4 regions of the Rhizobium sp. CG4 genome follow, and region 2 is predicted to be linked to each of the others. Evidence: predicted binding sites of a transcription regulator. Region 2 holds the regulator's gene; each other region holds the start of a gene.
The links. The regulator LexA, encoded in region 2, represses DNA repair genes until DNA is damaged. The targets are predictions, from matches to a motif close to TGTTCNNNNTGTGTTCNG.
Positions count from the first base shown of each region.

Region 1: HGO37_RS15155 (ATP-dependent helicase) is a predicted target of LexA. The motif match lies at 5,521-5,538, and genes of this name have one in related genera.
Region 3: HGO37_RS01520 (ATP-dependent helicase) is a predicted target of LexA. The motif match lies at 3,589-3,606, and genes of this name have one in related genera.
Region 4: HGO37_RS10700 (DNA recombination protein RmuC) is a predicted target of LexA. The motif match lies at 6,046-6,063, and genes of this name have one in related genera.

Region 1 covers NZ_JABAEG010000004.1:404,712-412,293, reverse strand. The annotation lists gene HGO37_RS15175 (FadR/GntR family transcriptional regulator) at 407-1,162, shown strand; gene HGO37_RS15170 (hypothetical protein) at 1,397-1,870, shown strand; gene HGO37_RS15165 (DUF6500 family protein) at 1,970-2,188, opposite strand; gene dinB (DNA polymerase IV) at 2,229-3,317, opposite strand; gene HGO37_RS15155 (ATP-dependent helicase) at 3,330-5,399, opposite strand; gene HGO37_RS15150 (PQQ-dependent sugar dehydrogenase) at 5,647-6,873, opposite strand; gene HGO37_RS15145 (hypothetical protein) at 7,022-7,471, opposite strand.
Region 2 covers NZ_JABAEG010000002.1:217,396-224,977, forward strand. The annotation lists gene HGO37_RS06215 (glycosyltransferase family 39 protein) at 1-293, opposite strand, end outside; gene rpsD (30S ribosomal protein S4) at 551-1,168, opposite strand; gene HGO37_RS06225 (TerC family protein) at 1,612-2,595, shown strand; gene HGO37_RS06230 (ATP-binding protein) at 2,797-4,314, opposite strand; gene lexA (transcriptional repressor LexA) at 4,765-5,493, shown strand; gene HGO37_RS06240 (ComEC/Rec2 family competence protein) at 5,598-7,582, opposite strand, start outside.
Region 3 covers NZ_JABAEG010000001.1:290,635-298,216, reverse strand. The annotation lists gene HGO37_RS01530 (DMT family transporter) at 1-300, opposite strand, end outside; gene HGO37_RS01525 (DMT family transporter) at 297-782, opposite strand; gene HGO37_RS01520 (ATP-dependent helicase) at 1,079-3,547, opposite strand; gene HGO37_RS01515 (carboxymuconolactone decarboxylase family protein) at 3,648-4,058, opposite strand; gene HGO37_RS01510 (cyclase family protein) at 4,094-4,915, opposite strand; gene HGO37_RS01505 (efflux RND transporter periplasmic adaptor subunit) at 5,183-6,370, shown strand; gene HGO37_RS01500 (efflux RND transporter permease subunit) at 6,379-7,582, shown strand, end outside.
Region 4 covers NZ_JABAEG010000003.1:93,982-101,563, reverse strand. The annotation lists gene dapD (2,3,4,5-tetrahydropyridine-2,6-dicarboxylate N-succinyltransferase) at 1-155, shown strand, start outside; gene dapE (succinyl-diaminopimelate desuccinylase) at 171-1,364, shown strand; gene HGO37_RS10725 (hypothetical protein) at 1,351-1,947, shown strand; gene truA (tRNA pseudouridine(38-40) synthase TruA) at 1,977-2,783, opposite strand; gene fmt (methionyl-tRNA formyltransferase) at 2,783-3,718, opposite strand; gene def (peptide deformylase) at 3,785-4,297, opposite strand; gene HGO37_RS10705 (globin-coupled sensor protein) at 4,393-5,901, opposite strand; gene HGO37_RS10700 (DNA recombination protein RmuC) at 6,096-7,286, shown strand; gene HGO37_RS10695 (ribokinase) at 7,333-7,582, shown strand, end outside.

The DNA.
Region 1 (7,582 bases), on a different contig from region 2:
GCGTCAGTGAGATGACGGGATGTTTTTATTCGCAAAAGAGAATGGGCGTCAATAGTTGTGTGATGACTTATCGTAAAAAAAGTACGTGTTATATAAATTTGTCTATTTTTCAACCGTAAGTATTACGTTGGATATGCTTTTCTATAGATGCGAGATATGAAGTTCGATTTTAATTTATCTATATCAGATGTTTATGATGGTTTTCGTGCGAGGTAAGTTAAAAATAGTTTCAGAAATATCGAACTTACACATCATACAAGTTATCAATATGCTGCGCGAAGCTCGTGTAAATTTCGCGTGTTATGAGATTGGTTATTGTGTCCTGGATAAAAATTTCGAACACTTGACATACAAGTGAATGTTGGCAAAGGTTGTTCAACACGGTTCCTAACGGAGAGGACATTCTTTGGGGCTTGAGCGCCAGACACACGGTCGGAAAAAAGGTGGGACGCTTGCCTTCCACTTAAGCGGTGAACTGCGTCAGCAAATTCGGGATGGCATGTTTCGCGCCGGGGACAAGTTGCCGAGTGAAACCCAACTGACGGAAGCACATGGGGTTAGTCGCACAGTCGTGCGAGAAGCAATCGCCTCTCTTCGTGCTGACGGGCTTGTTGAGGCCAGGCAGGGGGCAGGGGTGTTTATCCTGACCTCCAGCCCGATTGATCCGGCAACGCCACGCCTTCAGGACATGGACCAAAACCGGATTTCCTCCGTACTGGAGATGCTTGAAATCCGTGTTGCGGTTGAATCGGAAGCGGCTGCCCTTGCTGCCTTGAGACGTTCGCCGCAACAGGAAGAACATATTATCGAATGTCATCACGCCCATATGAGGCAGATACAGGCCGGTCTACCAACCGCTGAGGCGGAATATGCGCTGCATCTTGCTGTGGCGAAGGCGGCCAATTCTCCAAAATTTGTGGCCTTCATGACACTGATCGGCGAAGCCTTGGTGCCGAGAATTATCCTGAACAAAAGAAGCGAAGCCGGCGAAACTGAATATCTAGCGCAATTGCACGAGGAGCATGGCCGGATTGTCGATGCCATTTCGGCTGGCGACGAATATGCAGCGCGTGAAGCAATGCGTGCGCACCTAAATGGAAGTCAGGCTCGTTACCGTTTGTTGCAACGGCAAAACAGCGACATCACGACCAAATCGGGATAAACGTCTGCCGTGTGTACATGGCATTTGGTTGTTGTTACAGCGGCGCAGGCCGACCGAAGTTGTCACGGCGCATTGTATGTCGCCCCCGGTATTCTGGTGGAACTCAAGTTTTGATACTCCTCAGAGTAGAGTTCCCCTATGGTGAGCTATCGCGATTCCATCTCGGGGCGCGCTGGTATTTTTCGTAGGCCTGCGTTCCGGGCCGAGTTTACAGGACCGCATATGAGACGCAGTTTGCTGACGATTTTTGTTGCCCTCTTTCCCTGGACCGCCAGCGCCAACTGTATGCCTCCTTGGCAGACGCTGTTTGCCTGTAACATCAAAGGTTCAGAGGCCAGGGCAGAGTTTTGCGAAATTGCAGATCAGGAAAGCCACAAGAGCCTCAAAAGCCACTACTATACCTATGTTGTGGGAACGAAGCCGGCAGAGCTTTATTTTGAAGCGGACGGTTATTATTTCTCCACCAAAGATACGATTGCTGGTCATCCCAGCGACCTGACCATGGGGGTCGGTCTCGCCAACAAGAACTACGTCTATTCGTTTTTTGTCACTGAAGATAAGAACGATGACGGGCCTGTCCGTGATGCCGAAATCCGCGTTTACAAGTCGATAGACGCATTCAGCAACGATACAAAAAACAATGAACAGCTACGGCTGCAGTGCGATCCCGCTTCGGTCATTGCGAACAAGGACAACATTCGTCCCTAATCGATGTTTTATGCTTTGATGTGATGCGAACGACCACCCGGTAGGCGGGGCGATCTGTCGTTCGTTTCTGTTACGCTGCTGAATGCAAATCACACGGTTTTACTGGCCAGATTTTACCATCTCGCGAACCTTCAGCGCCTTTTCAAAATGATTGAGCCTATGGGTCTTGATCCACCACTCGGCGGCTTCCATCAGCGGGTTCGGGTCATCATTTTTGTTGGCAAAAAAGGCGTAGAAAGAAATGCCGACGGCATCGCCGTTCTTTGCGATCTTGTCGTCACAAATGGCGATGGCTTTTGTTCTGAGACTTGCGCGCATTGCTATGCCTGAATGCTTGAGAGATTTTATTGTCGACGTATCAGATCGCCAGATCCAGTTGATGCTCGTAGGCCGCAGATGTTTCTCCCAGATTGGAGATTGTGACACCAAGTAACCTCACGGGTTTGCGAAATGGAAATGCGCTGGCGAGCAATTGGGCGGCGTTTTCGACCAGCTCGGCTTCACCACCGAAAAAATGCGAAACTGTCCGGCTGCGTGTGATCTGCTGAAAATCAGAATATTTGACCTTAACCGTCACCGTTTTTCCGGAATATCCGTTTGCCTCGCAATGACGCCAGATTTTCGCGACAAGCGGCACCAGTTCAGCCTTTGCCAGATCAAGCTCTACGATATCTTCAATAAAGGTATCTTCGGCGCCGACCGATTTGCGCTCACGATCGGGTTGTACCTGACGGTTATCAATGCCACGCGAAATGCCGTAAAAATATGGTCCCGACTTGCCAAAGTGCTGGGCCAGAAATTCCAGCGATTTCGCTTTGAGATCGGCCCCCGTTTCAATGCCAAGCAGGTGCATCTTTTCTGCGGTTGCAGGGCCGACGCCGTGAAACTTCTTGACGGCCAATCCCTCGACAAAAGCCGCACCATTTTTTGGCGTAATGACTGCTTGTCCGTTCGGCTTGTTGAGATCAGAGGCCATCTTGGCAAGAAACTTGTTGTAGGAAATGCCGGCAGAGGCGTTAAGCCCGGTCACTGCCTTGATTTTTCCCCTGATTTCCAGGGCAATCTCAGTCGCAACCGGCATATCTCTCAGGTTTTCCGTCACGTCGAGATAGGCTTCATCAAGCGACAAAGGCTCGATGAGTGGTGTATATTCCGCAAAAATCTCGCGAATTTGCCGGGATACTGCGCGGTAAATCTCAAACCGCGGTTTCACAAAAATCAGCTGGGGGCATTTGCGCGCTGCGGTGACTGAAGGCATAGCCGAGCGAACGCCAAATTCTCTTGCCTCGTAACTTGCCGCAGCCACGACCCCACGTGCTGCGGCTCCACCAACGGCAACGGGTTTGCCCCTTAGCTCGGGATTGTCGCGCTGTTCCACTGAAGCGTAGAAAGCATCCATGTCCACGTGAATGATCTTGCGGATCGGACGGGGGCTCTCGTCAGGCATGGCTGGTCACCGTCACTTCCACATGGAGCGCATTCGCGCACCGACATCCATGCGTATCTGGGTGGCACTGCGCTCGCTGGCGTTAGGGCTTATCTTCGGCCAGCTTGTTGACTCGAAGAATTGCAGCAATGTCGCGGGAATGAAGCGGGTGCGCGAGGCGTAGACATGACGGTCACCTTGCGTGTTTTGTCCGTGGGTAAAAAAGCGTTGCGGGGTAATGAGCGAAAGGCTGTCACGCGCCCTAGTCATTCCAACGTAAAGCAAACGTCGCTCTTCTTCGATCTCGGCCGTCGTACCAACCCCGAGGTCAGAAGGAATGCAGCCATCAACCACATTGAGCATAAAAACGGAGCGCCATTCCTGACCCTTGGAAGAATGGATGGTTGACAGGATCAGGTAATCCTCATCAAGCAACGGGACCCCGGCCTGATCACTGGTCGCGTCGGGCGGATCAAGGGTCAGCTCAGTCAGAAATCTTTCCCGGTTGGCATAACCTGCTGCGATCTGCTCAAGCTGGATGAGATCGGCCTTGCGCGTGTCAGCATCCTCGTGAATGCGATCAAGATAGGGCTCATACCACAGGCGAGCCAGGCCAATCTCGGCAGGCCAGCTCGCCCCCATCTTCCTCAGGCCTACCATGAGAGTGATAAACTTTGCCCAGTCTTCACCACTCTTGGGTGGAGGCGGAATCTCCGCGAGCGAGATCAGCGGCTCCGGTTCTGCCGTTATCGTGTCGAGGATTTTACCTGCCGTTTGTGGGCCAATACCCGGTAACATCTGAAGCAGTCTGAAACCCGCCACGCGGTCACGCGGGTTCTGCGCAAACCGCAGTACGGCCAGCAGGTCCTTGACATGAGCGCTGTCGAGAAACTTCAAACCGCCGAACTTCACGAAGGGAATATTGCGCCTGGTCAGCTCAACTTCCAACGCACCGCTGTGGTTGGATGAGCGGAAGAGCACCGCCTGCTGTTTTAGCGATATTCCGATCTCGCGATTGGCCAGTACCTGTTCGACAATATAGGCGGCCTGATCGGTCTCGTCCTTTACGGTGACCAGCATTGGCCGCTGTTCGGATTCGCGGTCGGTCCACAGATTCTTGGTAAAGCGCTCCCGGGCAAGATCGATCACACCATTTGCGGCGGCAAGGATCGGCTGTGTGGATCGATAGTTCCGGTCAAGGGTAATGACATCAGCCGGTTGCGGCGAAAATTCCTTCGGAAAATCGAGAATGTTGCGAATGGTAGCGGCGCGAAAGGAATAGATCGACTGTGCGTCATCGCCAACCACCGTCAGGCCCTGACCATTTGGCTTGAGCGATCTGAGAATGGATGCCTGCAGACGGTTGGTGTCCTGATATTCATCAACGAGAATATAGTCGAAACGATTGCCGATATCTCCCGCAAGTTCCGGATCTGACACCATTTGAGCCCAGTAGAGAAGAAGGTCGTCGTAGTCGAGTACGTTTTGTGCCTGCTTGGCCTCGACATAGGCGCCAAACAACTCCTTCAACTCATTTTCCCATTCCGTGACCCAAGGCCAGGAGGTTTTAAGCGCTTCGGCAATCGAACATTCCGAATTCACCACGCGGGAATAGATGGCAAGGCACGTGCCCTTGGTCGGAAACCGGTCCCGGGTTTTGGAAAAACCGAGATCATGCCGGACGATATTCATAAGATCGGCGCTATCTTCGCGATCATGAATGGTGAAATCGACGTTCAGTCCGATCTGTTCGGCATAGATCCGCAAAAGCCGTGCGCCGATGCCGTGGAATGTGCCCGCCCACGCAAGTGCATCGGTCATGACGGCGGAATTTTCGCCGAGAACCTGCCGACAAATGCGCTGGACGCGCCGGGTCATTTCCGAAGCTGCCCGTCTGGAAAAGGTCATTAGCAGAATGCGGCGTGGATCCGCACCATTGACGATGAGATGAGTGACGCGATGCGCAAGCGTATTGGTCTTGCCAGAGCCAGCACCGGCAATAATCAGCAGTGGTCCGCCGATCTGCCCATCCACTGCGCCGATGCCATGCACGACAGCACTTCGTTGCTGGTCATTCAGTTTTTCCAGATAGGTCGCCGTCATTTGATGCCTGTAAATGCTCTCATTTCGCGCTGCTACATAGTCCGTCACGCCATTACTGCGATGGCGTTCAGGCCCAGACGATTCCGAAAGCCCGAAAATATTGGCGTCTGCATAACATGAAAGGAACAAAAAAGGAACATGCTGGCGTAAAATGCCGGTGTATGTGGTTCGCACCGCGCGCGCCGCTTGGCCGTTGCGCGCAGTGCTTTGATATGGCGGGCGGCAGTTAAACAGCCCGCAGTGTCAGTCAGGTTGCATTGGTAATTTTGATGATTGTCGAGTTTCCGCCACCACGTTGTTCGGTCACTGCAAAGACAGAACCGTCAGGTGCAACTTTCACATCGCGGATACGTGCTTCTAAATCGAGCCGTCCTTCATGCGAGACGCGATCACCATCCATATGGACCGCTACGATGCCCTGGCTGACAAGCCCGCCAATCAGGAAGGCGCCTTTCCATTCCGGTATCAGGTCATGATCATAATAGGCCATGCCAGAAGGCGCGATAACGGGATCCCAGTAATAGACCGGCTGCTCGGTACCTTGCTGTGAGGTAATACCATCTCCCACTGCGCGACCGCTGTATTCAATGCCGTAGGTTACCTCTGGCCAACCGTAATTTTTTCCGGCTTCCGGTCGATTGAGCTCATCGCCGCCCTTGGGCCCGTGTTCGACCAGCCACAGACGTCCCTGTCCATCGAGGGCTGCTGCCTGAACATTGCGGTGTCCCAAGCTCCAGATCTCGTCGAGCGCGCCGTCCGTGGCGACGAATGGATTGCCTTCAATTGCCTTGCCTGATGTGTCGATGCGGAAAACCTTGCCAAAACCGCTTGCCAGATCCTGCGCACCGGTGCGCACTTCCGCGTCTGAACGCTCGCCGACCGTCACATACAACTCACCCTGCGGTCCAAATACCAGGCGTGAACCGAAATGTTTGTCACCGTCGTAACTCGGTGTCTGCTGGAATATGGTCGTTACACCTTCGAGTTTTGCACCACCGTCGACCTCGACCAATTTTGCTGCGGCCACGGAAGTGCCGTTGCCATCTTGGCGGGGTTCTGAAAACGAGAAATAGATCATGCCGGATGTTTCAAAGTCCGGTGCGAGCGCAACGTCCAGCAGGCCGCCCTGACCAGCAGAGGCTACTTCCGGAACGCCTTCAATAGGCTCGCTGACTGCACTGCCATCTTGCGAAACAATGTGCATAGCACCTTCCTTTGCCGTGACCAGCATGCGGCCATCCGGCAGGAACTCCATTGCCCACAGGTGTGGCAAGTCCTTGGCAATCACCTTCATTTCGACACGTGGCTGGTTTTCAGGCAACGGTGCCCGCGTCTGGTTTTCAAACGCCGGTGCCTGCTGCGGCGCATTTGCTTTTCCTGTTTCTGCGGTGTTGCTGTCTTGGGCCGAAACGGGAACCGCAATAAGGCTGCATGCAAGCATCGTGGTGGCGAGAATGTAGTTTTTTCTGAACATCGACAGTTGGCTCCCTTGAGTGCTGGCGGGGCAGATTGATGCCACGCTTCGTTTCAGGAACACATGCGGGCTAAATTTGTTGCAACACACCAGTTCAACAAAAATTTATCGCCTCGAGAGGTGACTGCCAGGCATTTCAGCTGGGGCGTTAACGGCCTCTGACAGATGCCCATAGAAACCCCGCTGCTGCCGCCATTGATACCCACAATAAAGGTTGGGCGCGCACCTTCTCCTCAATCGTTTCCACCTGGTCGCGCACTTCCGCTTTCGCCAATCTGGCAGATGATGTGCCGACAGAACGAATGGCGTCGGAAAGTTTTGTAATCTCGCTGCTGAGATCTCGCAGTTCCTGACGTGTAGCGTCGTCGTCACGGACGGCAGTTTTGGGTGTTATGAGGTCAGCGCTGTTTTCAATCTGCTCTGCGGCGTCAACATCGGTCCGTCCCGAAGGCACGGAGGTTTGCGTAATCGACAAAGGATCGGATGCGGGAAACGTATCTTCAATCGCGTTCTGCAGGTCGTCATTTGCGCTCTTGTCTTTGACGGCAGCCTGCTCCTTGCGGAGCGACTGGACGGCGGGCGATACTGGATTTTTCATGATTTTTCTCCTGAGCTAGTCCTTTTAAATCATCAAGAGGGCTCAGATGTTCCGTGCGGGCCAATAAATTTGGGTGGTAAGCAAGACGGCAAGTCGGGTTGCTGAACAGAT
Region 2 (7,582 bases):
GCAGCAAAAGTCAGACCGCAATTGACGGCGGAAAACAGGAAATAGGCCCAGTTCTCATGTGGGAAAACGGCAAACCATGCGGCCGTGGTCCAGCCGAAGAATGGCGGATGTTTGTATGTGCCCCACTGCCACAGCGCGCCCCAGGCGTAGTTTTCAACCATGTCGCCATATTGGTCGAGGTTGAGCTTGGAGAATGCGGCATGCATGGTCAGCGCCAGAACGAACAGCAGAATGACGCCGACAATCGAGGCCGTCTTTCCCTGAGCAAACGCAATTTTGTCCGAACGTTCCATGGCCGATTTCCCAACAGCACGCCCTGCTTCAAGCGGCTTGATTTCATAACTTCACAAGGTCGAAGTCCCGATAGCACAACCAAAGGGGACAAGCATTACGCAGTTGTGCATTCCTGCGCTTTTACGCAGAAAATCAAGGCTGGATTAGGTGCGAAAATCCGGCAACCAGTGACGCATCTCTGAAATCATCACGCCATGCCATGAATGCAAAAAAGCCGCCCCGAAGGGCGGCTTTTTCAAAATCAACTTCGCAGCGATTAGCGCGAGTAGAATTCGACCACGAGGTGTGGTTCCATGACGACTGGGTATGGAACGTCAGACAGAGCTGGTACGCGAGCAAAGGTCGCAACCATCTTGTTGTGATCAACTTCGATGTAGTCAGGAACGTCACGCTCCGCGAGCGAAACAGCTTCCAGAACAACGGTCAGCTGCTTGGACTTCTGACGAACTTCAACAACGTCGCCTGGCTTGCAACGGTAAGAACCAACGTTAACGCGAACGCCATTAACCGTGACGTGGCCATGGTTGATGAACTGACGCGATGCGAAAACGGTTGGAACGAACTTTGCGCGGTATACGATCGCGTCCAGACGGGACTCGAGCAGACCGATCAGGTTCTCGGAAGTGTCACCCTTGCGACGGTTAGCTTCGTCGTAGGTTGCGCGGAACTGCTTTTCACGCAGTTCACCGTAGTAGCCCTTGAGCTTCTGCTTGGCGCGCAGCTGCGTGCCGAAGTCGCTCATCTTGCCCTTGCGGCGCTGACCGTGCTGGCCAGGACCGTATTCGCGGCGGTTTACTGGGGACTTAGGACGACCCCAGATGTTTTCGCCCATGCGGCGGTCAATTTTATACTTAGACGATTCGCGCTTGCTCATCGTATTTCCTTCTCAACATATTATACCGGTTTGTTGCCAAACCGGATTAAGGAAACACGCCCTCCTCTGAGTTCTGTTGATGAACTCTGACAGGTCTCTCACATTTGCGAATGGAGAAGCCACGGGACATGTCGGTGATGTTGACTACCGAACGTCAGTTATTAAAACTGCAAGGCAGTCAACGAAACACACCGGGCTTTGCGGCCCGGCGTTGATGGGGCTTCTAGGTGGCCTTCATAAAATTGTCAACGAGAAAAAAATTGCATCCCGCCCTTGAAAGCGCATTTTCCTGCACTATTTCGTTTGTCGTGATCAGGACTCGGGCCCCTCTGGCGTATTACCGGACAATACGTGATGTCGAGTCTCTTTAGGTTGGGGCCCACGTTTATTTCTGTCACACGTTCCCCAGCCATATAGCCAACCTGTCCGGCAAAGGTTGACTGATGGACTTTCTGTTCTCGGATTTTCTCGGCACCCCCACATGGATGTGGGCGGTCTTCATTTCTCTCGTTCTTGGCCTTTTGGCACTGGACCTTGGTGTTCTGCATAAGAATTCCAAGGAAATCGGCATTCGCGAAAGCTTGCTGATGTCCGCTTTCTATATTGTCATCGGTTTGTCCTTCGGTGGCTGGATCTGGTACCAGTCGGGCCAGCAGCCTGCCATGGAATATATCACCGGCTTCGTGGTGGAAAAAAGTCTGGCGATGGACAACATCTTCATCATCGCCATGATCTTCTCCTATTTCGCCATTCCGCGCCAATACCAGCACCGCGTGCTGCTGTGGGGTATTCTGGGTGTGATCGTGCTGCGTGGCATCATGATTGCCGCTGGCGCTGCCATCGTCGAAAACTTCCACTGGGTGCTGTACCTCTTTGCGGCCTTCCTGGTGTTTACCGGCCTCAAGATGCTGTTTTCGGCCGATCATGATGAGAACGATCTCGACAACAACCGCATCCTGAAGTTTCTCAAGCGCCACCTGCCGCTGACAAACCGCCTCCATGGCGAAAAGTTCTTCGTCAAGGAAACCGACGAGAAGACCGGCAAGCTGAAAACCTTTGTCACCCCGCTGTTTCTGGCGCTGGTGATGGTGGAAATTGCCGACCTGATCTTTGCGGTTGATTCGATCCCGGCGATCTTTGCGATCACCACCGACCCGTTCATTGTCTATACGTCGAACATTTTCGCGATCCTTGGCCTGCGTGCACTCTACTTTGCGCTGGCAGCCCTGATCCACCGCTTCGCCTATCTCAAATATGCGCTGGCTGCGGTTCTGGTGTTCGTTGGCTCGAAAATCTTCGTGGCTGACATGCTGGGTCTGGCAAAAATCCCGCCTGCCGTCTCGCTTGGCGTGACCGTCGCAATTCTGGTGACCGGTGTTGTCGGTTCGCTGTTTGCCACACGCAAGCAAGCAAAGGCTGTCGAATAATGTCGCGCTTCACAACATCCCGAAACTCCACCATCCTCGGCGCCACGCCGAGGATGGGCACCACCAGATGGCCGGTAACATCAGTCCATGTCTGCGATTTCAGCACGATGATTCTCGGACGTGATCCGAGAATGAACAACGGCAGATGGTCGGGACGCACCCGACCATAAGATAGAATAACGGCTTTAAAAAACAGCAGCCTTATTCGGCTGCCAGCGTCGCCTCATCATCAGCCGCATCCGCATCACCGGGTGCGGTTTTTGCATCAAGGTCCGGAAATGCCACGATACGCTTGCCGGAGAAATCGGCATGCACCACGACCAGCTCCTTCTCCTCGAAATAACCGAGCAGACGGCGTGCACGGCGTGCAGAATGCGTGCCATAGGCGCGAGCAATACGGGCATCAGATGGGCAAGGCTCCTCGCCCAGCGCGGCTTTAACCAGCATCAGGAATACGCCCTGCAGATCGTCGGAGACGTTTTTCGACAGATCGAGTGCCGTTTGCCAGCTTTCACTTGCCGCCATTTCGGCATCAACGCCGGAACGGGTAATTGCCACCTGACGGCGGAATTCCGACAGCGCCATCGGCGTGCCGGGAATGCGGCGCATGCGGGCACGCACCAGAAAGTCCTGATAGAGCACCGCATCGGTGCGATAGGCCGATTGCGGATCATCCAGAATTTCGTAGAGAACGCCTGAAATCTTCTCTTCGCGCTCTTCCGGCGTCATGTCCGAGGCGCTGCTGCGCTGCGGCTGTTCGGAGGCTGGCGTTATCGCGGCTGGTGTCGAGCGGGACAGCTCGGCCAGAATGTCTGTTGTCGGGCGCGGTGCCGGTGGCGTGCGGCGCACAGGCGCGCGCGTAAATTCTTCCGGGTCCGGCGTGAAGATCAGGTCTTCCACGTCCTGCGGCGCATCGGGCAGCGGCATCAGCTTGGGCGATGACGACCGAGCCGAGGTTTCCACAGCACCAATCACGATAGGCAGTGGGCGGCGCGACAGAGCCGGGCCAAGCGCCACGAAATTACCACGCTGCAAATCGCGGAACATTTCCGCCTGACGGCGGTCCATGCCGAGCAGGTCGGCTGCGCGTGCCATGTCGATATCAAGGAAAGTACGGCCCATCAGGAAGTTGGAGGCTTCCGCCGCCACGTTCTTGGCAAGTTTTGCCAGACGCTGCGTGGCGATAACGCCGGCCAGACCGCGCTTACGACCACGACACATCAGGTTGGTCATGGCGCCAAGCGATGCCTTGCGGGCATCTTCGGTTACTTCACCAGCCACGGACGGCGCAAACATCTGCGCTTCGTCGACCACCACCAACACCGGGTACCAGTATTCACGGTCGGCATCGAACATGCCGTTGAGGAATGCAGCTGCGGCCCGCATCTGCTGTTCGACATCAAGACCTTCAAGCGTCAGGACGCAGGATACGCGGTGTTGGCGAATACGGTTGGCAATACCGGCCAACTCACCCTCTGTGCGCTCGCCATCTACAACGATATGACCGAACTTGTCAGCCAGCGTCACGAAGTCCCCTTCAGGGTCAATAATGACCTGCTGAACCCAGGGGGCGGATTGTTCCAGAAGCCTGCGCAGCAGATGCGACTTTCCGGAACCGGAATTGCCTTGCACCAGCAGACGCGTGGCGAGCAATTCCTCAATGTCGAGTTTGGCAGCCTGCCCACCCGATAGCGTTCCCATGTCGATGCCGACCTGCAATGCCCTAAAACCTTATACTGTCAAAATTGATGTTGAATGCCGACTCCGAACGAGCAGCGAACCCTCCCCATAACAGAGATTTCAACGCAATGCTTCCTCGTGAAGGTAAAAATGCACAGGGAATATGCGCTGCCAACCCAATCTGGTGGAGAGAATCAAACGAACCGAATCACAGCGCCTTACGATATCAGATTGATAATCATGCCGGTTGGTCGGCTAACGGGCGGTGTTGCGAGCCTCAGCTTTCTGACGGATCGTTTTGTGATGAATTGACGTGAAATCGTTTAAAAAACAGCGTGATAGGCAGCGATTACACGTCTTGGCTGTTTTGAAAGAAAATTCACCGGGGCGGCGATTACGAAATATTAAAGCCTTGCGGAACACATATGGAACATATAGTGTATGTTCTGCATTTGTTTCGATTTTCATCAACGGTTGGGGTGCGACTTCATGCTCACACGCAAACAGCAGGAACTGCTTCTTTTCATTCACGAAAGAATGAAGGAATCCGGTGTTCCTCCCTCATTTGATGAGATGAAGGATGCGCTTGATCTCGCGTCCAAATCCGGCATTCACCGGTTGATCACAGCGCTTGAAGAACGTGGCTTCATTCGCCGCCTGCCAAACCGGGCACGCGCACTGGAAGTCATCAAACTTCCTGAAGCCTATTCGCCAAGCCTCAAACCACAGCGTGGCTTCTCACCAAGTGTGATCGAAGGCAGCCTTGGCAAACCAAAACCGGTTGTCGCCCCTGCTCCGACCCCCGCCCCTGTCAGCGCCAATGATGGCGGCAGCTCGGTATCGGTGCCGATGATGGGACGGATCGCGGCCGGTGTCCCGATCTCCGCCATCCAGAACAACACACATGATGTGTCCGTGCCGGCTGACATGCTGGGTTCTGGTGAACATTACGCACTGGAAGTGCGCGGTGACTCGATGATCGATGCCGGCATCTTTGACGGCGACACGGTCATCATCCGCAACGCCAAGACCGCCAACCCCGGTGATATCATCGTGGCGCTGGTCGATGATGAAGAAGCGACCTTGAAGCGTTTTCGTCGCAAGGGTGCATCGATTGCGCTTGAGGCGGCAAACCCGGCCTATGAAACCCGTATTTTTGGACCTGACCGCGTCAAGATCCAGGGCAAGCTGGTTGGCCTGATCCGCAGATACCACTAAGCGGTCATCAGCAGACCCATATCACTGCCAGGTGACGCGCCAGCGCGTCATCGCTACTGTCGCCGGAAAACACCCGACACAACTGGCCTTCAACTCACTTTAGCCTAGCGACGGTCCAGCAGTTGCGAGACATGTTCTGGCACTTCCGTTTCAAATGTCCTGCTGCGCCAGTTATAATAACGATGCATGGTCCATGGACGGTAGGAACCATAAATGGCAGCCGTCATCCTCTCGATCGGCAAATGCTGGTTTGCGGCGGTTGTTGCCTCAGTTGAAAATGTGATCTCCAGCGAACCGGTGCGCCGCAATGTCTGGGCACTGAGTAAAAAGGCGCCGGAGCGGCAGGTTTCAAATGATGTGGGACGCGTGGTGATAACCACAGAACCGATGTCGCAAGCGAGACCAAGATATCTGTTATCCAGCACGGAAATCACCACCTGCCCCTTCGCTGATCTGGCGATGCACCAGCTGTCGCGGCGGCAGGTAAAGGCATCGGTTGCATTTGTAACGGCGGCAGACATCACCTGCCTTTCAGCCTGAATGATGTGTTCGTCCAGCATCGGCCGTCGTGATCGTGGTGGCGCGGCATCAGTATTGCCAGTCGTTTTGTCATTGGCATCGTCAGGCGATGGTTCTGGGGCTGGCAGTTCCGGCAGCATGTTTGGCCGAATATATTTGTCAGGTAAGAACAAAGCCCGCGCCCATTGGTCATAGATAAAGCCGGATGGGCGTTGGCTGGTGCTGGCAACCTGATCCTTGCCAACCAGTGCCATCAGTTTCCCGTCCTCAAAAACCACCAGATCGGGATTGTCCTGTTGCCGTGACAGCACAAACAACCCAAGGACTGCCAGCAGGAACACAGCACTTACCCAGGCAAGTCGGGTGCGAAACAGTGTCAGCACCAATAGGCCAAGCGTTCCGGCGCCCAGAAACCATTGATGCTGTCGTCCGACCCCGGCATCGCCTCCCCATGAGGCGACATAGGTGGCAATATCAATTGTCATCGCCATGCCGTAACCCATGACGGTCAGAAACGGACCATCCAGCCCAAAGGGCATCAGTAACATGGCGATCAAGGCAAAGGGCATGACGATGAAAGACATCACCGGCATGGCGGCGAGATTTGCCGCCAGTCCATAGGTGGTGACACGGTGAAAATGCTCCATCGAATAGATGGCCGTGGATACCCCACCAATCAGCGAGGTCACGACAATACCGGCGCAGAAGCTGCCAAGGATGGAAGCACCCTTGAGGGCGATCGGCATATTACTTGGCCGGAAGGTTGCGCTGTCTTGTGCGGCGCGCCGCCGTGTCCAGAAACCATACGCGGCGACCAGCGCAATGGTTGCGGCAAAGGACATCTGGAAACTTGGCCCCATGACCTCTGACGGCGAAACGCAGATAATAATGATGGCGGAAATGGCAACATTTCTGAGGCTGATCGAGGGACGGTCAAACAGCACGGCGATCAGCATGATCGACATCATCAGCCAAGCCCGTTCGGCCGACACTGCAAATCCTGAAATCAGGTAGTAGGCGAGCGTCATGACAAGGGCGGCAAAGGCAGCGATCTTCTTGACCGGCCGCCTCTCGGCAAAACCCGGAAAACAGCTGAGTGCCGTGCGCAAGCCAACGAAGAATATGCCCGATGCCAGCGCCATGTTGAGGCCCGAAATGGCAACGATATGGGCAAGGCCGGACACACGCAGTGCTTCCATGGTGGTTTCTGATATCGCCCGCCGTTCATCGGTTATGATCGAGGCGGCAAAAGCGCCGGCGTCGCCGCCGATCGTGCTGCGGATGCGCTCGGCAATGGCGCTGCGCAATTGATAAAGTCCTGTATCAGTCACGCTGAGCCAGTGGCCGCGTTCCGCAATGCGGCGTTTGATCGCCTCACTCACCGCAGGCTGTGGCGCTCCATAAAAGAAACCGGTTGCACCTATGCCATTAAAATAGCCGGAAAAGGCAAAGTCATTCAGACCAGGCAAGGCCGGTCCTGAGGGTGGAGACAGGCGTGCGCGGCCGGTAACGCCCTGCCCGATTTCTATCGGTTGATGGCGACTTCTTGATAGTGCCGTGATCTTCTGCG
Region 3 (7,582 bases), on a different contig from region 2:
GCTGATGACCAGAAGTGCGGTATTGACCGCACCAATGCGCGGAATGAGCCAGCTTCCCGAGGCAATGAACACCACACCGATCGGTCCGCCGATAAAGGCGTACCACGGAGCGTGAGCCGCACCTTCAGGCAGCAGGCCGCCAATTGCGAGGCCAAGCAGCGTCAGCACGACAAAACCGACAATATGATTCCAGAACGAAGCAATCAGCGGCGAGTTTGACAGGCTGAGACGGCCGTTGATCTGGCGGCTTAGAGCGACGAAGACGCCGCCTGCGAAGGCCATGGAAATCCACAGGATCATGCCGCTCTCCCAACCAGAATGATAAGGGCGCTGCCGCCGAGGATCAGGGCAACGGCGCAGAGGTCGCGCGCATCTGGTCGGCGACGTGGCAGGCCAAAGAACCCCCAGAGGTCGGCTGCGAGGCTGAAGATGACCTGTCCACCCAGTCCAAGCGCGATGGTGCCCGACAGTGCGAGCGGTGAGTTGACGGCGCTTGATGTCAGCATAACGATGGCGGCACCCACGACGCCACCGAGATAGGCCCAGAGCGGCGCCTTGGGTTTGGCAATCTCACCCGGCTTGGGTTTCTTATAGAGAATGGCAAGATAGATCAGGGCGGCGATTGTGCCGGTGCCATGGGCAGTCCATGAGGAGAACATGGCGTTACCGTAATGGGCCAACATGCCGTTGAAATGCACCATCAGGGTCAAGAGACAGCCGCTGCCGAAGGCGGCCGCCAGATGCAACGGGTTGAGGCGAGGAGAGCTTGTCGTTTGTGTCATGGGAGGCCAAATGCTGAAAATCTGATTCAGCTTTAGCCCATATCTCTTTGATACGGAATCAAATTACGTGAATGGGTGGTGGGCGACGACTGCACCCGATTTTGTTGGGAACGGAATTTGCGGCTGGGCCGTTTCCTGTCCATGAAACAGACAACACGCAAACCACTCCACCGAATGATTACCTTTGTGGCTTTCATTTTTGCAATCGCAGTCGTTATCGCTGCCATCTACATCTTTGGTTTTACACCGGGTGAGGTGAGCTAGGGCTGGCGCCAGAGACGTCAATTTGCGACACCTCAGACCTTCTCAACAAATCCATCCAGCACCCGTTTCTGGCCGGCGCGATCAAAGTCGATGGTCAACTTGTTGCCTTCAATGGTGGTAATGTTGCCGTTTCCGAACTTCATGTGGAACACGCGATCGCCCACATTAAAACGCGACGGTGTGTCGGATACGGATTTGGCAACCAGTTCCCCATCGATGGTGCGGGCTTTCGGGCCGCTTTCGCCATAACCAATACGCTCCACGGCGTGGCCTGAGCGGCTGCCCCAGTTGTCGCGCGTCGCGTCAGACCGATTGGCCTGCGCACGTTTCCAGCCGGGGGTCGAATAATCATTGGCGAATGGATCGGCCTTGTCGAAACGGGACTGGCCGTAACCGCCGCGTCCACCATATCCGCCGTAATTATTGTCGGAGGCGGCCACATCGACATGGCTTGCCGGTAGCTCCTCAAGGAAGCGCGACGGCATGGTCGATTGCCAGAGGCCGTGAATACGGCGGTTGGATACGAACCAGATGTGGCAGCGGCGCTTGGCGCGGGTGAGGCCGACATAGGCAAGACGGCGTTCTTCTTCGAGACCGGAGCGTCCACCTTCATCCAGTGCGCGCTGATGCGGAAACAGCCCTTCTTCCCAGCCGGGCAGGAACACGGTGTCGAATTCCAGGCCCTTGGCGGAGTGCAGCGTCATGATCGAGACAGCATCGAGGTTTTCGTTCTGCTCGGCGTCCATGACAAGTGCGACGTGCTCAAGGAAACCGCGCATGCTCTCGAAGGCTTCCATCGAGCGCATCAGTTCCTTCAGGTTGTCGAGGCGGCCCGGTGCTTCGGCTGACTTGTCGGCCTTCCACATGTCGGTATAGCCGGACTCTTCCAGAATCTGCTCGGCCAGTTCGATATGTGACGTGGTTTCAAGCCGTTGCTGCCAGTTTCTGAAAGATTGAATCACATCGAACAGCGCCTTGCGGGCCTTTGGTTTCAATTCATCCGTTTCGATAATATCAGCAGCCGCCGCCAGCATCGGAATATCGCGGGCCCGTGCATAGTCATGCAGGTTGCGAATGGTGGTGTCACCAAGTCCACGCTTCGGTGTGTTGACGATGCGCTCAAAGGCCAGATCGTCAGCCGGTTGGCAGACGAGGCGGAAATAGGCCATGGCATCGCGAATTTCGAGGCGTTCATAAAAGCGTGGGCCGCCGATAACGCGGTAGTTCAGCCCCAGCGTCACGAAGCGATCTTCAAACTCACGCATTTGAAACGAGGCGCGCACGAGGATCGCCATATCGTTGAGATTATGGCTCTGGCGCTGCAACTGTTCGATTTCTTCGCCAACTGCGCGGGCTTCTTCTTCGGAATCCCAGGCGGCGTGCACAATGACCTTTTCGTCATCGGGGTCAACGCGGTCGGTAAACAGCGTTTTGCCAAGCCGGCCTTCATTGTGTGAAATCAGATGGCCGGCCGCGCCGAGAATATGTTCGGTGGAACGGTAGTTGCGCTCCAGCTTGATGACCTTTGCACCGGGAAAATCCTTGTCGAAACGCAGGATGTTATCGACCTCGGCACCGCGCCAGCCATAAATGGACTGGTCGTCATCACCCACGCAGCAGACGTTTTGCACTTCACCCTTGGGGCGCTGCGCCAAAAGCCGCAGCCACATATATTGGGCGGTGTTGGTGTCCTGATACTCATCGACCAAGATGTATCGGAACTTCTGGTGATATTCCTTGAGGATATCCGGGTTGCGGCGGAACATGCTGATCGGGTGCAGCAGCAGGTCACCGAAGTCGCAGGCATTGAGCGTCTTCAACCGGGCCTGATAGGCGGTGTAGAGCTCACGACCCTTGCCATTGGCAAAGGCGCGCGCGTCACCTTCGGGAATATCCTTCGGGGTCAGTCCCTTGTTCTTCCAGTTGTCGATCATGCCGGCAAACTGCTTGGCGGGCCAACGCTTGTCATCCAGACCTTCGGCCTGAATGAGCTGCTTGATCAGTCGCACAACGTCGTCGGTGTCTAGAATGGTGAAATCCGACCGCAGATCGACCAGTTCAGCGTGACGGCGCAACAGCTTCACACCGATGGAGTGGAACGTGCCGAGCCACGGCATGCCTTCAACGGCGCCGCCAACCAGAACGCCAATACGTTCCTTCATTTCGCGTGCGGCCTTGTTGGTGAAGGTCACCGCCAGGATCTGGCTTGGAAAGGCGCGTTTGGTTTCCAGAATATGAGCAATACGTGTGGTCAGCACGCGAGTTTTGCCGGTGCCTGCACCGGCCAGCACCAGAACCGGGCCTTCCAGTGTTTCCACGGCTTCACGCTGTTCTGCGTTCAGGCCAGAGAGATAATCGGGGGCGGGGCGCGCCTGATCACGCGCTGCCATGGCGCGGGCTGCAATGCCAAGACCGCTGCCCTGTTGTGGCGCTGGTGCTGGCTTGCGTGGCTCTGCCGGTTCTTCATCGAAGAACGGGATATCATCAAAATTGTTGCTCATGCGGCCCAATGTAGTGATTCGGGACTGAAAGGCCAGAAGCATGTTCTGCTTTTATTCCCGTTTCAGCCGTCAAAGCACCTCTATCGGTGCATTTTGAGGGTCAGCTTTTCTGATCGGCGTCAAAAACCGTGTCGACTGGAACTTGCAGCGCGGTTGCCAGCTGGTTGGTTTTGGCCGCAAGCGAAATCACCCTGACAAGATCGGCATGTTGTTCATCCGTCATGCCCTTCGACTTGGCGGCAGCGGTATGGGAATGGGCACAATAGGAGCAGCCATTGGTGACGGACACGGCAATATAAAGCAGCTCCTTGGTCAAGGGATCAAGCGCCGATGGTGTTGCCATGACAGCCTTTACCTCGCCCCATGTCTTTTCCAACAGGTCGGCATCAAAGGCGAGGTAAAGCCACATATTGTTGATGAAGTCGGACCTTCGCGTCGCACGGATATCGTCGAACACCGCCTTCACACGCGGATTGGTTTCCGGATCTTGTGTTTTGGAGACGGTGCTCATCGATGTCCTCCGTGTCTGGTCAGCAGTTTGCCAAATTATGCGAGTGTGAAAACGCGGGCAGGCCCACCGGTGCCGCCACGGTGTTTCGGTGCGCCGACGACAAGTGTTGCGCCCTTGACCGGAACCTTGTCCAGATTGGCGATGCCTTCCAGACCCCAGCGGTTTTCCGGAAGCCAGGCGTAATGGGTGGCAAAATCCGGCGATTTGCCGAAGTCGAGCGACAGCGTGTCGACGGCGATGCCTGCGGCCTTGCTTTCTTCCAGCAGGTATTTGGCCGCCTCTACGTGGAAGCCGGGAAAGTGCATCTTTCCTTCTCCATCGGCATTGCGAAACTTGTCCGTGCCCAGATGCTGCTGCCAGCCGGACAACATGGCGACGCAGGCATTTTCCGGCAGGTCGCCGTTTTTGGAAATCCACGCCTTGATGTCATCGGGCGTGACTTCCGCATCCGGATTGGATGCTGCCTTTTCGCGGATGTCGATAACAGCGAGCGGCACCACCAGATTGCCAACCGGAATTTCGGCAACCGACGTGCCGTTTTCGGAGAAGTGAAGGGGGGCGTCGACATGGGTGCCGGTGTGTTCGTTGACCCGCAGCTCAAACAGATTGAACTTGTGTTCGGCGTAATTGAATTTCTGGTCCTTGAAAAACTGCTGCTCGCCGAAGAAAGTCGGGAAGTCCTCATGCAGTTCATGGGTCATGTCGGTCACGCTGCTGGCGGCTTGCGCCATGGCGACCGGTGCGCTTCCGAATGTGGCGGCTGCGGCTGTTACCGTTCCCGCTGCTGCGGCCTTGAACAGGCTGCGTCTTGAAAGCATGCGGTCTTTAATGTCGTTTATTACGCAGGCATTGCACATGTTGTACGTCTCCCGTGCAGGTTTTGAAATGAATGCGGAAATCAAAAAAGGCATGTTTTACAACAGTCACAATAGTGAACATGACACTATTGTAAATTGAACTTATTTGATGGGTTCAATTCAAAAAATGATGCAAATTACAATTACGTAACAAACGGTTTTGTGCATTGCGTTGTTCAAATCCAGCAAAGATACTGGAGCAAATCACAGAGGGGTGTGTGCAGCGTTATCATGCTGGCCCCCGAAGCATATCATTCGGAGAATTGCATGAAGGCTTGGAAGCAGGTTGGTGTCAGTCTGGCTGTCGTGGGCGCAGGTGTCTGTCTGTGGGCACTCAATACGTCTGACGGGCGCAGTATCCTGGCCAAGGCCGGGATTTTGTCGGCCGAAAAGCCAGCTGCGGAAACGGCAGCCAGTGCGACGGGCAATGGTGGTTCACAAGGCCAAGGCGGTGCGCAAGGTCAGGGCGGTGGAAACGGCCAGGGTCGTCAGGGCGGCAATGCAACGCTGGTATCCATCGCACCGGTCAAGACCGGCACCATCAATGACCGCATGAATGCCATTGGTAATGGTGAGGCCATCCAGTCGGTTGTGGTCACACCACAGGCATCCGGGCTTATTTCCGAAATTCTCGTGGCATCCGGCCAGAAAGTCAAAAAGGGCGACGTGCTGGCACGGCTTGATGATGATGAGCAAATCATCGAGCGCGAAAAGGCGCAGGTTTCTCTCAAAAGTGCGGTTGAAAAATCCACCTCCTACAGCAATCTGAAATCCGTTTCCCGTCTGGATGTGCTGGATGCGCAGATTGCTGAGGAAGCCGCCAAGCTGGCGCTCAGCACTGCCGAACTCAATTTCAAACGCCGTAATATCGTAGCGCCGATTGAAGGTATCGCCGGTATTGTCGCGATCAATATTGGTGACAACGCCACGACGCAAACCAGCATTGTCGGCCTTGATGACCGTTCGAAAATTCTGGTGAATTTCTGGGCGCCAGAACGGTTCGCCACCGCGATAAAATTGGGCATGCCTGTGGAGGCAACTTCGATCTCCCGCCCGGGTGAGGTTTTCAAAGGTGAAGTTGAAGCCATTGATAACCGCGTGGATGAAGCTAGCAGAACCATTCGGGTTCGCGCCGTCTTCAACAATGCCAATGACGATCTGAGAGCAGGCATGTCCTTCTCGGTGACCATGCGCTTCTCTGGTGAAAACTATCCATCCGTCGATCCGTTGGCTGTGCAGTGGGATGCGGAAGGCTCTTATGTCTGGCGTGTGGTGGATAACAAATCCAGCAAGGTTCGCGTCCAGATCGTCCAACGCAACCCGGATTCCGTTCTGGTGAAGGCGGAACTTAGCGAAGGCGATCCGCTTGTTACAGAAGGATTGCAGCGCGTTCGTGAAGGCGGAGCAGTGCGTACAAATAATCAGCCGAGAGCACCGGAGGTAGCAAGTCAGTGAGCGGATCAATGACCACCCAGACGCCTCCAGGCGGCCAGGATTCCAAACTCGCCTTCACCGCGCTTTTCGTTCGGCGCCCCATTCTTGCAGCCGTTATCAATACACTTCTGGTCGTTGCCGGTCTGGCGGCACTGGTGGGGGTTGATGTGCGCGAATTGCCTGACGTGGACCGCCCGGTTATCACTGTGCGCACCACTTACGACGGTGCGTCGCCGCAGACCATCGATCAGGAAGTGACACAGACCATTGAAGGTGCCGTGGCTCGTGTCAGCGGTGTGAAGACTATTTCTTCCCAGTCGCAGTTCGGCAGCAGCCGTGTGACGCTTGAATTCGGCGACAAGGTTGATCTGGCCGTTGCTTCCAATGATGTTCGCGACGCCATCGGCCGCGTCACCAACCAGATGCCTGACGATGCGGACGAACCGCAGATCATCAAGGCGGATTCCGACAGTCAGCCAATCATGCGACTGGCGGTCACTTCGTCGACGCTTGGCATGGAAGATCTGACCAAGCTGGTGAATGACGAGATCATTGACCGTCTGGCCGCCGTTGAAGGTGTGGCCGACGTGGAACTGTCGGGTGATCAGGATAAGGTTTTCCGTATTGATCTCGATCAGGCGGCCCTTGCCAGCCGCGGTCTGACGGTGACCGATGTCTCGACAGCCCTTGGAACGGCTGCACTTGATGTGCCTGCCGGGTCGCTTAAAAGCGCCACGCAGGATATCGTCGTGCGTGCTACTGCAAATCTCACGACACCAGCCGAATTTGAAAACCTGATGGTCAAGGACAAGGTGCGGCTGCGCGATGTTGCCAGCGTCATGCTGGGTGCGGACGATGAAAGCACATCGTTGCGTTCCAACGGTGTTCAAGGCGTTGGTCTTGGTATCGTGCGTCAGGCACAGTCCAACACGCTGAATATTTCCACTGGTGTCAAAGCCGCCGTAGATGCAATGTCGGCCAACTTGCCCGAGGGCACACGTATTGTCATCACCAGTGATGACGCGGTATTCATTGAAGGCGCGCTGCACGAAGTGCAACTGGCGCTTGGCCTCTCCGCTCTTATCGTTGTGGTGGTGCTTTACCTGTTCCTTCGGGACTGGCGGGCAACGCTTATTCCGGCCATCACCATGCCGGTTGCCTTGATCGGAACGATTGTCGCGATCTACATGATCGGTTTTTCTATCAACATTCTCACACTGCTTGCCATCGTTC
Region 4 (7,582 bases), on a different contig from region 2:
TTCCGCCATACTCGGTCGTGGTCTCCGGCACGATGCCGGGCAAGCCATTCCCGAACGGTGAGCCGGGCCCAAGCCTGTACTGCGCTGTGATCGTGAAGCGCGTCGATGAAAAGACCCGTTCCAAGACCGGCATCAATGAACTGCTGCGTGACTGAGTGAAAGTGCAAGACATGTCCGTGACCGATCCCGTTTCCAATCTCGCCGCCCTTATCCGTTGCCCGTCCGTGACACCGGCAGAAGGCGGCGCGCTATCATTGCTCGACAACTTGCTGACACCACTTGGTTTCAAAGTGGAGCGCATGACAGCGACGGAGGCGGGAACGCCGGACGTGGAAAACCTTTACGCCCGCATTGGCACCGATGGCCCGCACCTGATGTTTGCGGGTCATACCGACGTTGTGCCGGTTGGCGATGAAGCTGCGTGGAGCCACCCGCCTTTTTCCGCCGAAATTGCCGGTGGTGAAATGTATGGACGCGGTGCGGTGGACATGAAGGGCGGCATTGCCTGCTTTGCGGCGGCGATTGCCCGTTACATCGAAAAGAACGGCGCTCCGAAGGGTTCCGTCTCTTTCCTGATCACCGGTGACGAGGAAGGTCCGTCCATCAACGGCACCTCCAAACTTCTGGAATGGGCGGCGGCCAAGGGTGAAACCTGGGATGCCTGCCTGGTGGGTGAACCAACCAATCCTGACAGGCTCGGCGACATGATCAAGATCGGTCGTCGCGGATCGCTGTCCGGCCGTGTCACCGTACATGGTGTTCAGGGTCACGCTGCCTACCCGCATCTGGCCGACAATCCGCTTCGCGGTCTTTTGCAGTTGACGCATGCCCTGATGGACCCACCATTCGACCACGGCACGGAAAATTTCCAGCCGTCCAATCTGGAAGTCACCACAATCGACACCGGCAACCCGGCGACCAACGTCATTCCGGCCAAGGCGACCGCGTCGTTCAACATTCGTTTCAACGATACGTGGACCGCCGACAGCGTGAAGGCTGAAATCGTACGTCGTCTGGATGCCGCAGCGGCCGATGGCGCGCTGCGCCCGGACAGAACACCCGCCAAATACGATATCGTCTGGGCGGATCGTCCAAGCCACGTCTTCCTGACCCGTAACAACGCACTGATATCGTCGCTTTCCGGTGCAGTTGCCGGAGTGACTGGCAACGAGCCAAAACTTTCCACGACCGGTGGCACGTCGGATGCCCGTTTCATCAAGGATTATTGCCCTGTGGTGGAATTCGGTCTGGTCGGTCAGACCATGCATATGGTCGACGAGCGGGTGGCTGTTGCCGATCTGGAAACGCTGACCCATATCTACGAAACCTTTATCGAACGCTGGTTTGCCAATGCCGCCGATTAGCGAAGTGCGCTCTTACATGCATGGCCTCTGGCTGATGTTCTGTGGCGACCCGAAAGGTCAGAGTTATCTCGACCTTACGGATCGCGGCATGATGCGTTCGTTCTTTTCGGCGATCTGGAGCCTGCCCGCACTTTTGCTGTCCTGGTTCTGGTGGCAGCGGGCCTTCAAGGTCGAGCAGGTTCTGGAGAGCATGTCCGGCCCTTCCTATTACCTCAGACTGGCACTGGTTGAAGCTATCTGCTGGGTGGTGCCACTGGTTTTGATAGGCGGCTTGATGTTGATGTCCGATGTGCGCGGCAAGTTTCCCGCCGTGGTCACCGTCGTCAACTGGCTGAACCTGCCCTTTGCCTATGCTTCTGCCGCACTGGTGCTGATTGCCGTGGCTGTGCCGGGCATGCAGGGCTTTGTAGCGCTGTTGTGGTTTGCGCTGCTGTTGACGCTCGTCTGGACGTTTTCGCGCATCCTTAGCCTCATCCTCGGTAAACAGCCGCTATTGGTCTCGACAGCTGTCATGACCCTGCTTATTCCCGGCATGTTGCTATCGGAAGTGCTGCAGCGCTTTCTGGGTGTCTACCCCGGATAACCGTGTCGCGCGATGCGCCACAAGGCGGATTATGATAGATCGTCGGCGTCACTGGTTATTTCCGCACGCTCTTTTCGTGGTAGAATAACATCAGGATAATCCACCTGCATGAAATACAGCCCTTCGGGCGGCGCCACGGGCCCACAGGCTTTTCTGTCTCGCGCCTCAAGGGCTGCGCGTACATCCTGCGGGGTCATGGTGCCTTCACCTGCCAGCTTTAGGGTCCCGGCGAAAGACCGTATCTGGTTGTGCAGAAAGCTCTGCGCCGAGGCGCGAATTTCGATGATGTTACCGTTCCGCGTCACATCCAGCCGGTCAAGTGTGCGCACCGGGCTGTTGGCCTGACAGTGTGCAGACCGGAATGTCGTAAAGTCATGTCGACCGACCAGTGTCTGGGCCGCCGCATGCATGGCGTCATGGTCGAGATCCTTCGACACCCACCAGGCGCGTTTATGCTCCAGCGCAAGCCGCGATTTGCGCGATATGATGCGGTACAGATAATGCCGACGAACCGCAGAAAAACGCGCGTCAAAATCTTCGGTTACCGACATGACATCCAATATGGCGACCATGTCGCCAGCCATGGCAATATGGGCGTTCAAGGCATTTCTGAGCTTATAGGGCTCCCACTCCCGCGACAGATCCGCATGAATGACCTGTCCCATGGCATGGACGCCAGAATCGGTACGGCCAGAGCCACGGATCGACACGGTTTCGCCCGTTAAAGACGAAATAGCGTCTTCAATGGCAGACTGAACGGAACGATCGTTTTGCTGCCTTTGCCAACCGACAAAGGCGGTGCCGTCATATTCAACGGTCATACGGTAACGTGGCATCAGATCAGCCTCGTGCCTTCAGGCAACGCCGTTCCGCGCAGGAAATCGGCTGCGGCAAGCGGTTTGCCTCCGGCCTTCTGCAGACGCTGAAGACGGATTGCCCCCTCTGCACAGGCAACCAGCAACTGATTGTCCAGCACGGTGCCGGCAACACCATTGCCGTTTTCAAGTGTTGTTTCAAGAACCTTTACGCGTTCCAGCTTGCCGGAAATTTCGGTTTCAAACCAGGCACCTGGGAAGGGCGCCAAGCCGCGGATGTGGTTATGCACATCACGGGCCGGCCGTGCAAAAACGATACGCGCCTCAGCCTTGTCGATCTTGGATGCGTAGAGAACGCCATCCTGTGCCTGCTCTTGTAGCGGCAAGTCGTCGGCCTCCAGCTTGTTCATAGCCTGCGCCATCGCGCGTGCACCGGCAAACATCAACGCGTCATGCAGCTGTCCGGCCGTCATGTTTTCGCCGATCGGCACCTTGACGGTCAAGGCAACAGGGCCGGTATCCAGCCCCTTGTCCATTTTCATGACCATCATGCCTGTTTCCTTGTCACCAGCCATGATGGCACGCTGAATAGGTGCAGCGCCACGCCAGCGCGGAAGAAGTGAGGCATGGCCATTGTAGCAACCAAGCCGGGTTCCGGTCAGAATGGCTTCCGGCAACAACAGTCCATAGGCAACCACCACAGCAACATCCGCATCGAACGAGCGGAATTGTTGCCGGTCTTCCTCGGCCTTAAAATTGACGGGAGTGAACACCGGAATGCCGAGCAATTCAGCGGCCTGATGCACAGGGGATTTTTGAAGGTCCAGACCACGCCGCCCACCGGGACGCGGTGGCTGGCTGTAAACGGCCACCACCTGATGGCCAGCCTCCACGAGAGCCCGCAAGGTTGCCACCGAAAATTCCGGTGTTCCCATAAAGATGATGCGAAGAGACACGGACGCCTCCCTGAGTTTTGCGGCCCGGAGAAAACCTTGCCGGTTTAATGACCGGCACAGGCAGGATCAGGCTTTCGCCTTGGCGATCTTGGTGAATTTCTTGATGACCATATCGCGCTTCAGGCGCGAAATGTGGTCGATGAACAACACGCCGTTCAAATGGTCGATTTCATGCTGCAGGCAGGTTGCGAGCAGACCATCGGCTTCAAGGGTCTGCTGCTTACCAGTGCGGTCGACGTAATTGACCGTCAATCCGGCAGGGCGCTCCACTTCCGCATAATAATCGGGAATGGAAAGGCAGCCTTCTTCATAGGTCGACAGTTCATCCGTGGTTTTGACGATTTCCGGATTGATGAAAACAATCGGCGCTTTTTCTTCATCCTCACGGGACACGTCGATCACCAGCATACGGCGAGCGACGCCGATCTGGATGGCAGCAAGGCCAATACCGGGCGCATCATACATGGTTTCCAGCATGTCATCGGCAAGCTGGATGATTTGTGAATCAACCTGTTCGACTGGTGTTGAAACCTGTCTCAGCAAGGGATCTGGAAGAATGATAAGTGGTTTGATGGTCATGGCTTCCCATAACCCATCTGATTGCCAGAGGAAATGAAAAAACACATCATCGTCTCACCACGATAAATCATGCACTAAGCAGTCAGCCGATAAGCTCAGCCCGCCCGGCGCGCGGTTTCCCAACCCGCATTGGACTGGCGATGTGTGTCTCTCGTTTTGAACTTGTTGAGTGCACCGACAAGCTGCTCGACCTGGTGACGAAGCGTGACGGTTTCGGCCGAGGTCTGCTCAACCATTGCAGCATTTTGCTGGGTGATGGTGTCCATGGCGCCGATGGCGGAGTTCACTTCGCGTAAGCCGCCTGACTGATCCTCCGCAGCCGTTGCAATTTGGGATACGATGCGATCAATGTCGCCAATCCTGTCGGTGATCATGCGCAGGGCATCACCGGCATTGTTGACCAGGCCGACGCCTGACTGCACCTGACTGGTGCTCTGGGAGATCAGGGCTTTGATTTCTCTCGCGGCGTTGGCACAGCGTTGCGCCAGTTCACGCACCTCCTGCGCCACCACAGCAAATCCGCGCCCCGCCTCACCGGCCCGAGCGGCTTCAACCCCGGCATTCAGCGCAAGCAGGTTTGTCTGGAACGCAATCTCGTCGATCACACCGATGATTTTAGAGATTTCGCTGGATGAATGGGCGATATCTCCCATCGCCTTGACGGCGCTGGTGACCACCTCGCCGGAGGTTTGTGCATCACTCAGAGCTGCGCCGACGGCTGAGGCAGCCTGCTGTGCACCATTTGCCGTGACTGCCACGCTTTGGGTCAGTTCGTGCAGTGCAGCGGTGCTTTCTTCTAGGCCCGCCGCCTGTTGCTCGGTACGCTGCGAAAGATTTTCCGTCGCATTGGCAATACTGGTGGCGACATTCAGAATTTCTTCTGCCGTGTGGCGCACCGCCGCGATGGTGTCATTCAAGGTTTCAACCGAGACATTATAGTCATTGCCGATCTTTTCGAAATTATCAGGCAATTTTTCTGTCAGACGCGTCTCCAGATCGCCCTTGGAAAGAGCAGACAAAAGATTGGTGAGTGACGCAAGCGCCTGTTGCTGTTCGCGCAGATTGCGCTGGCGCTCTTCTTCGAGTTGCTTGCGCTGTGCGTCAAGAATTTCGAGGTAGATGGAAATGGAATAGTCCATATCCAGCACCGAAGCCTTGACGATTGCCGAAACGTCTTCCGCCAGTCCCTTGGACTTGCGTTTGCCAAATCGGGATGGCCAACGCTCTCTGACAACCGCATGGATCAGTTGTTCCATCAGCAGAGCGTAACCACCCATGTACCAGCGGGGTTCGAGACCGATACGGGCATGCGCCTGGCCAACCGCCTGCACGCCTTCAACGTATTTTTCATCGTAGGCTGCGGCACCGACAACACCCCAATGCTCGACCTGACGTTTTTTCGCACCCTGAATGTGATTTTCGTTGCGGAAAAATGCAGCCGTCTCGGGCGTCGACCGCACCTTGGTGTAGAACGTATCCAGCGCAGATCCGACATTACCCGCAATCACTGGATCAAGATCTTTCAGCCTCTTGCGCGCCTCAGTGTCCAAACCAATAAAATCGAGCCGCTTGGCGAGCACCTGTTTGCTGTCGTTGTTTGTCATGCACGGTCCCCTTAACCCCGATAAGGCCACGATCCCGGCTAAACCCGTCCGGAAACATGGTTAACCCTTGGTTACACCAATATTCCTTTCGAATTTGCTAAATTTAGAACTTTTTTATATCAGACATAAGCAGACAGTGGCGCGTGTTCTCGTTTTGATCTTCCGAATCAAACTGAATCCGGGTAGGTTCGGCCATGAGCATCGATTTTCCCGCACTCGGCATTACGATCTTGACCATTGGCGGCATGCAGGTTTCGGCAGGCGCAATCATCATTTGTTTGCTGCTGCTTTCCATTGCGTTGCCGTTGTTCGTATCAATGCGGTTTTCAAGGCGCAACGACGATGCCCGCGGCGAAGTGAGTACGCTGTTGCGCACTCAGGCGGAGTTGCATGGGCGTATCTCGGCACTGACGGAAACACTTTCCAACAAGCAGTCTGAAATGAGCCAACACCTTAATCAGCGGCTCGACGGCATGTCGCAACGACTTGGTGCCACGCTGACCGAACAGACAAAATCGACACACGACAATCTCAGCAAGCTTCAAGAACGGCTTGCAGTGATCGATGCCGCGCAAAGCAATATCCAGACCCTGGCGCGCGACGTTGTTGGCCTCCAAGCCATTCTATCCAACAAGCAGACGCGTGGCGCTTTTGGACAGGCGCGCATGGAAACGATCATTGCCGACGCCATGCCTTCCAATGCCTATGCGTTGCAGCCGACACTGTCGAATGGTTCTCGCCCCGACTGTACGGTGCGAATGCCGAACAATGCACCACCGCTGGTCATCGATGCCAAGTTTCCGCTGGAAGCCTGGAATTCCATGCGCGAGGAAACTTCGCCTGAAGTGCGCAAGCTTGCGGCCCAGCAATTCCGGCGTGACATGGAAGTGCATATCCGCGATATCGCGGAAAAATACCTGCTGGCAGGTGAAACACAGGATACGGCGTTTCTGTTCGTGCCATCGGAATCGATTTTTGCCGATATTCACCAGCATTTCGAAGCCATTGTGCAAAAAGCACACCGCATGCGGGTTGTTATCGTTTCACCATCGCTGCTGATGCTGTCGGTACAGGTTATCCAGTCCGTGCTGAAAGACCAGCGCATGCGCGAGCAGGCACATCTCATTCAAGGCGAGGTCGCGCTTTTGATGGATGATCTGAACCGGCTGGACGATCGTACCCGCAAACTGCAAGGGCATTTTCTGGCTGCACAGAAGGATGTGGACCAGATCATGACCTCCGCAGACAAGCTGACGAAGCGCGGCAACAAGATCGAGGCTCTCGATTTTGGCGGCGATACACCGGAGCAGCCTCAAGCGCCTTCTCCACAATCATTGGAGAGCCGAATAGGCAGCCTCAAGTTCCGGGTGGTTGACGACGAGTGACCCTGTCGGGCAAAGTCGGCGCCATTGAACATCAATTGGACATATCATGATTACTGTATTCGGCTCCATCAACATGGACCTCGTTGCCACTGCACAACGCCTGCCCAAACCGGGTGAAACCGTAACCGGGCAAACCTTTGCAACGGCAGCAGGCGGCAAGGGTGCCAATCAGGCGCTGGCAGCCAGACGGGCCGGAGCAAATGTCCGCATGGCCGGCGCTGCAGGCGATGACACCTTTGCAGGCTCTGCACTGGAGCTTCTCAGTGACGCCGGCGTTGACCTTACCACCGTCAAGA